2 regions of the Eubacterium sp. AM05-23 genome follow, and region 2 is predicted to be linked to the other one. Evidence: riboswitches for the same ligand, from Rfam matches in the RefSeq annotation. Region 2 holds a riboswitch; the other holds the start of a gene.
The links. A riboswitch is a leader RNA that binds a small molecule or an ion and turns the genes downstream of it on or off. The one in region 2 is predicted to bind cobalamin.
Positions count from the first base shown of each region.

Region 1: linked by a shared signal. The riboswitch ahead of nikB (nickel ABC transporter permease) and the one ahead of DW091_RS02090 (energy-coupling factor ABC transporter permease) in region 2 are both predicted to bind cobalamin.

Region 1 covers NZ_QUDF01000011.1:132,319-135,731, reverse strand. Annotated here, with positions in the region: gene DW091_RS15280 (M14 family metallopeptidase) at 62-1,036, opposite strand; gene DW091_RS20730 (hypothetical protein) at 1,098-1,223, shown strand; cobalamin riboswitch at 1,272-1,452, shown strand; gene nikB (nickel ABC transporter permease) at 1,593-2,561, shown strand; gene nikC (nickel transporter permease) at 2,562-3,380, shown strand.
Region 2 covers NZ_QUDF01000001.1:459,141-462,553, reverse strand. Annotated here, with positions in the region: gene DW091_RS19980 (hypothetical protein) at 1-128, opposite strand, end outside; gene DW091_RS02095 (leucine-rich repeat domain-containing protein) at 125-961, opposite strand; cobalamin riboswitch at 1,381-1,510, shown strand; gene DW091_RS02090 (energy-coupling factor ABC transporter permease) at 1,676-2,428, shown strand; gene DW091_RS02085 (energy-coupling factor ABC transporter substrate-binding protein) at 2,430-2,750, shown strand; gene DW091_RS02080 (energy-coupled thiamine transporter ThiT) at 2,953-3,413, opposite strand, start outside.

The sequences.
Region 1 (3,413 bases), on a different contig from region 2:
CATTGTTCATATGTTAATATTAACTGTCCCGAGGAGGTTTGTCAAGGGGTAAAAGTAAAAATTAACGGGTCATCCCTGCGGTTTCCGCAAATTTGCCGTAGGTGATAAGCTCACAGAAATCATCGGTCCAGAGGGTGGCGGACTGGTAGAGGACAACACCATCGTATTCGGCGTGGTAGGTGTCAAGCGTTTTGCCGAAGTAATCCCTGACCTCACCGAGGCGCTGGCCCTTGGCGATGAGCTCGCCCACCTTTACATCGGGATACCAGAGACCGTGGCGCGTGGGCATGAGGTAGACCAGATCGGTTAAATCCACAGGGCGGTGCCGCAGCTCGGGTGCGCCAGGCAGCACGCCCAGGTGCTTCAGAATATTGATGACATCCTTTTTATCCGCGTTCACTTCTTCCTGGGTAAAACGCCCTGCGCAGCCGCGCTCCAGCAGGATGCTGGGAATGCCAAGAACGCCGGCGTAATTGTAAGCCCCGGTGGTGGCAGTGGATTTGACCATATAGGGCACGTCGACGTGAAGGGCGGCCTGCCGGGCAGCTCTGGACACGGTCTCGTCTGCCGCGCCTACGTAATACACGTAAGGGGTCAGGTCTTCAAAAATCTCGCCGCAGTGCAGGTCAATGTAGAAATCAATTTGGGAATAAAGGCTGTACTCAAAAAAATGCGCGACACGGTCGGCAGGGGTGCCCTCCTGGCTGCCTGGAAAAACGCGGTTGAGGTTTTTGTTGTCTCCGGGCATAAGCGTTGGATAGCGGGACTCGAACCCGGGGACATTGACCGGGTGTATGAGGATCAGGCTTCCGTTTACATTTTCGGGGTCAAGCTCGCCGGCCAGCTGGATAGCAGCCTCGATGCCGACGTATTCGCAGCTGTGGATACCGCTGGTGATGAGGACGGTTTTTCCATCACCCGTGCCGTTGACCAGGGTGACGGGAACCTCGATTTCTGTGTGCGGGATGGGCAGCATGCCCTGGATTTTCTCGCCGGGGGAGGCGGTCAGTGTGCCGATTGATAGGTTGTTTTCCATTGCGGACTCCTTTCACTTTTGAAATAATTTTAATTTAAGCCGATTGCCTTGAGTATAAGGCATGGCGAAAACCAATGTCAAGCAGAAAAAAATAAAAGTAAAAAACATACCGGGTGGGGGTATCCGTTTAAATTTAATGCTTTTATTTTTAAAAAAGACTGGACAAGTGCGTGAAAGTCCAGTATAATTTAAGCAATTTCACAGTTTACCACAGTGAAATATTTGTTTAAAAAATTTAATCATGCCAAATACAAGTTCCCGATCGGGGATTAAAAGAGAAACCGGTGCGAATCCGGTACGATCCCGTCACTGTAATAGGGAGTTGTCCGCAAGATGTCACTGAGGCGCAGCCTTGGGAAGGCGTGGACAGACGAAGAACTTAAGTCAGGAGACCTGCTTGTATTGTTGTTTTCAGTAATCTTACGGTAGATAGGAGGGCTTTGTTTTCATTCAGCCGTCTGGGCTGTTTTTTTAATGATTTTCATGCCCTTTCCCTTTTATTCTCCGTTTCGGATTGTTACCCGTATTGCCATTTTGACAGAGGAGGATTTCTTTATTGAACACGAAACAGCTTGTTAACCGTTTGCTGCAAATCGTACTGGTGCTTTTTGGCATCAGCTTTCTGACCTTTTGCCTGACCTATTTATCTCCCGGTGACCCGGCCGAGCTGATGCTGGTGGCCGGCGGCACGCCGCCGTCTGAGGAGCTGCTAGCGGAAACCCGGGAGGAGATGGGCCTCAATGACCCGTTTCTGGTGCAGTATGGCAACTGGCTTAAGGGCTTTGTGGCCGGGGATATGGGGACGTCTTATTCCTCGAAAACGCCAGTGAGCGCGGTACTGCTTAACTGCCTTGGCCCGACGCTGGAGCTGGCGGCCGCGTCGCTTATTCTGATGCTTGTGATCTCCATTCCCCTGGGGATTCTGGCAGCCGTGTACCAGAATCGATTTCCGGATTACCTGGTACGGGGATTGTCCTTTATCGGTGTATCCTTTCCAGGCTTCTGGATCGGCCTGGTGCTTCTGTACGTGTTTGGCCTTAAGCTGAACTGGTTTCCCATCGCCACCTCGGGCACAGGCTTTATGAAGCTGGTACTGCCCGCAGTCACACTGGCCATTGCCATGTCGGCCAAATACACAAGACAGGTGCGCACCGCTGTACTGGAGGAGTTACGGCAGGATTATGTGGCTGGGGCCAGGGCCCGGGGCCTTAAGGAATCGGCCATATTGTGGCGGGAGGTGCTGCCAAACGCCATGCTGCCGCTGGTGACCCTGCTGGGCCTGTCCCTGGGTTCGCTGCTCGGCGGTACAGCGGTGGTGGAAATTATTTTCTCCTGGCCCGGCCTGGGCAAAATGGCTGTGAACGCCATTGCAGCCCGGGACTATCCGCTGGTTCAGGGCTATGTGATCTGGATCGCCCTGATTTACATGGTCATCAATCTGCTGGTGGATTTCTCCTACGGTTATCTGGACCCGAGGCTGCGGGGGCTGGACCGGGAAGTGAGAAGAAAGGCGGTAAAAGCGTAAATGAAAGCTTTTTTCAGACAGAACAGGCTTTTTGCTATCTGCGGGATTCTGGCGGTGGTGATTGTTCTGATCGCGGTGTTTGCGCCGTGGATCGCGCCCCATGATCCCTATGAGACCATTATGCAGAACGCTCTCAGGCCGCCGTCGGCGGAGTACCCCTGCGGCACAGACCAGCTGGGCCGCTGTGAGCTGTCCAGGATTATCTACGGGACGCGGGCGTCGCTGGAAATGACATTGACGCTGGTAGTTATTGTCTTTGCGGCCGGCACGTTTCTCGGGATGGCAGCCGGTTATTTCGGCGGTGCGGTGGACGCGGTGATCATGCGGATATCAGATATGATGATCTCTTTTCCGGGCATGGTTCTGGCCATTGCCATTGCCGGGATGCTGGGGCCGAGCCTCTTTAACACGGTCATTGCCCTGGCAGTGGTGAGCTGGACAAAATACGCCCGTCTGAGCCGCAGCCTGGTACTCAAGATCAAAAACAGCGCGTACATCTCCGCGGCGGTGGTTACTGGGGCGCGGACCGGCCGGGTACTGGGCGGTTACGTCGTACCGAACATCATTCCGACCATGATTGTGACCGCGGCCATGGATGTGGGCACCATGATGCTTGAACTGGCGGCCCTCTCCTTTCTGGGGCTGGGGGCACAGCCGCCCACGCCGGAATGGGGCTTGATGCTTAACGAGGGGCGGCAGTATCTGCAGACCGCGCCCTGGCTCATGCTGTTCCCCGGTATCGCTATTTTTATGGTGGTTTCGGTGTTTAACCTGATGGGCGACGGGCTCCGGGATATACTGGACCCGCGTCAGGATTAGGGCAGCGGGCCTGCGGAGCAAACAACGTTTTTA
Region 2 (3,413 bases):
CGATAAGCACCGAGAAAAACAAAGCTGTCTTTCATGCTGTTTTTTAACGTATCACTATCAACATCTCGGTTAAAGTAATAGGCCAGGGGGCCGAGGCCCACATGGGCGTTGGCGGCTATGTCTGTCATTGAGAATCTGGCTGGATATAGTGGACCTTATAATCATACTGCCTGCAGTAGCGGTCTATTTTGGAGCCCTCGTAGCAATGCACGGTCACATCGTTCCGGTTAAAGATCCACTCGCCCATTTCATCGGGATTGTGCCTTATCTCGACCTTCTTGAGATTGGGGCAGCCGTGAAACGCCCATTTTCCAATGGTCTTAACGTTTTTGGGCAGCTTTAAAGCTGTGAGCTTTTTGCATTTTAAAAAGCCGGATTCTTCAATGACTTCCAGGCTCTCAGGCAGCTCCAGCTGCTGAAAGCTGCAATTCACAAAGGCTTCTTTACCGATATATTTTAGATTTTGCGAAAACCGGATGGATTCCAGGCTTTTGCACATGTAAAAGGTTCTGAAGGGCAGTCTTTCGATGGTGTCTGGCAGCTCGATATGCGCCAGCTTATCACAGTTGTAAAAAGCATTCTCACCGATCCGGACAAGCCTGTCCGGCAGGGTGATGCTTTCCAGGCCGCGGCAGAATTTAAAGGTGCGGTCCTTGATGGACTGGACGCCCCCTGGTATTTCAAGCGACTGTATTCTGCGGCACTCCATAAAGGCGGCCTCTCCCAAAAGCTTCAGGCTTGAGGGCAGACTGACGGCGGAAAGCATGGTGCATCCCTCGAAGGCATGGCCGCATATCTCCTTCACGGATTCTGCGATTCTGACCTCCTTCAGCTTTGTCAAATTTTTAAACGCGTTTACGCCAATCCGTTCAAAGCCTTCCGGAACATTGACACGTTTGATATTTGCCTTTGGCAGATCTTTTTTTGAAAAAGCCTCGATACGTTTTGCGCACTCACTCATCTGTTTCCTCCAAAATTTCTTCTTCTGACTGGACTTTCAGCTACATTGCTCTTATCCTTGCGGCAGAAACCTCTCATAAGTTAAAGTAATAAAACTCCTAAAACGTTTCTTTTCTTTCTATATAATCGTTTTATTCTTTAAATGGCTATTTTGTTTCTTATATTTATTTTAACGCATTAATTATATACAAAAAGTTTTGAAAGTCAATTTCAGAACCTATTGTAGTTTATTTTTACGATTTTGTCAAATAAACAAAAAGCATTTAAGATTATCCATATTTTTTTCTTATACTCTTAACTTAAACGCTCAAAATACATATAGGGGGTATGTGTATAATTATTTCTGCTCTTTTTTAAAAAAATTCAACTTTTCTTATTGACATTATGGAACAAGGTGTTATAATTAAAAGCGTAGCCGGTACACCGGCACACTTTAATGGTTTCCATCACAAACGATGGTTAAAGCATAATTGGGTGTAAATCCCAAACGGTCCCGCCACTGTGAGACGCAAGTCGAGTCAGGATGCTGATCATTAAAACTGCAATACATTTGGTTACGAGGAGATAACTGAGTGTCAGGACGAAATTATAAGGTTTCAGGATTCGTTATTTCGTACTTTCACCGCTTATCCGTCTGGTAAGCGGTTTTTTTTCGCTCTGCTGCCCTGTTGATTGAATCGTAGCCCGGTAAAATTCATTTTTAGAGGAGGTAAAAATGACAAAGAATCAAAGAAGGTTTGTCACACTGCTGGGCGCGTGGGCGCTTGTATTCGGGATTGTACCCGCCGCAAACGCAATGCACATTATGGAGGGCTACCTTCCTGTGGGGTACTGCATTGCATGGGGTGTTATCTGTATCCCCTTTTTAGCTGCTGGCTTTTTCTCTATCAAGAAAACTTTAACCGGCAACAGAAGATCCATTACGCTTCTGGCCATGGCAGGCGCTTTCATTTTCGTTATTTCATCACTGAAGATCCCTTCTGTAACAGGCAGCTGCTCCCACATGACGGGTACAGGTCTTGGGGCCATCTTATTTGGACCAAGCGCTGTCAGTATTCTTGGCATCATTGTCTTATTATTTCAGGCCATTTTGTTAGCGCACGGCGGCTTAACCACCCTTGGCGCAAACACCTTTTCAATGGCCATTGCCGGTCCCTTTGTGTCTTTCGGCATCTACAAGCTCTGCCAGAAGCTGAAGGTTAACCGCAAGATTGGCGTTTTTCTCGCCGCTGCGCTTGGGGATTTGTTCACCTACTGTATTACCAGTTTCCAGCTGGCGATGGCTTACCCATCCGAACAGGGCGGTGTGGCCGCATCGGCTGTAAAATTCCTGGGCGTCTTTGCCCCGACTCAGCTGCCCCTGGCCATTATTGAAGGGATTTTAACGGTTATTATCGTTATCGCTTTAGAAACTTACGCAAGCCCGGAACTCAAATCCATCGGCTTTTTAGCATCGGAGGAAGTGTAAAATGAGTAAAAACAAAAAATTAGTGATCGTTCTCCTGGTGATTGTCGCTTTACTGGTTGTCGTACCGCTATTCGCCCTTCAGGGCGCTGAATTCGGCGGCTCTGACGATGCAGGCAGCACAATGATTGAGGAAATTCAGGGTGGCGAATATGAGCCCTGGTTTACGCCTGTGCTTGAAACGATGATTAACGGTGAGCTTCCTGGAGAAGTGGAATCTTTGATCTTCTGTCTCCAGACGGGTATCGGCGTCGGTATACTAGCCTTCTTTATGGGCCGTTTGGTTGAACGAAAAAAACTCGGCAAGGAAGAGGCCGAGCTGTAGATACAAAAACACGCTTACAAGGCGTGTTTTTGTTTTTCACTATATTATAAATAAGAAGGTTTTTTATATCGGCTTTGCCTTTTCTGCTGCTGTCTGTACTACTGCACCCACTACCGCACTTTCCCTGTAAAATCCTCTCGCATTCCGCGTTCCTTAAACATGATCCCAATGATAACAAACCAGACTGATCTTATCCAAAGCATTAAATTTCCGCAATCTGGCGCACACGGGCCAGTCCCTTCGATACCGATGGAACAGCCAGCAGAATCATTGTCAGCGCGCCTTCCGAAAAAATATAGACCGCGTTGTACACCATCGAGTAGGGCAGCGCGCCCCATCCTTCCCAGGCCATGGAACCGAAAAACAGCCAGCCGGAAAGCACCGCAAACACATAGCGGCCACAGATACCGGCCAGGTATCCCTTTATGAGCCCATGCTTTGACTGGGTGAAAAAGCCCGACAGGCCCAACGCGCCAAAGGCAAGTATATAGTCAACCAGCACCTGAAGGGGATACAAAATATAAGGGTCTATTACCATTTGCAGAATGCCATAGGCGATTGCCGCCAAAATCCCAGTCTTTGGACCATACCAATAGCCCGTCAAAGTAATAAAAAGCATACTGAACAGTGTCACAGAGCCGCCAGTAGGCAAATGGAAAATCT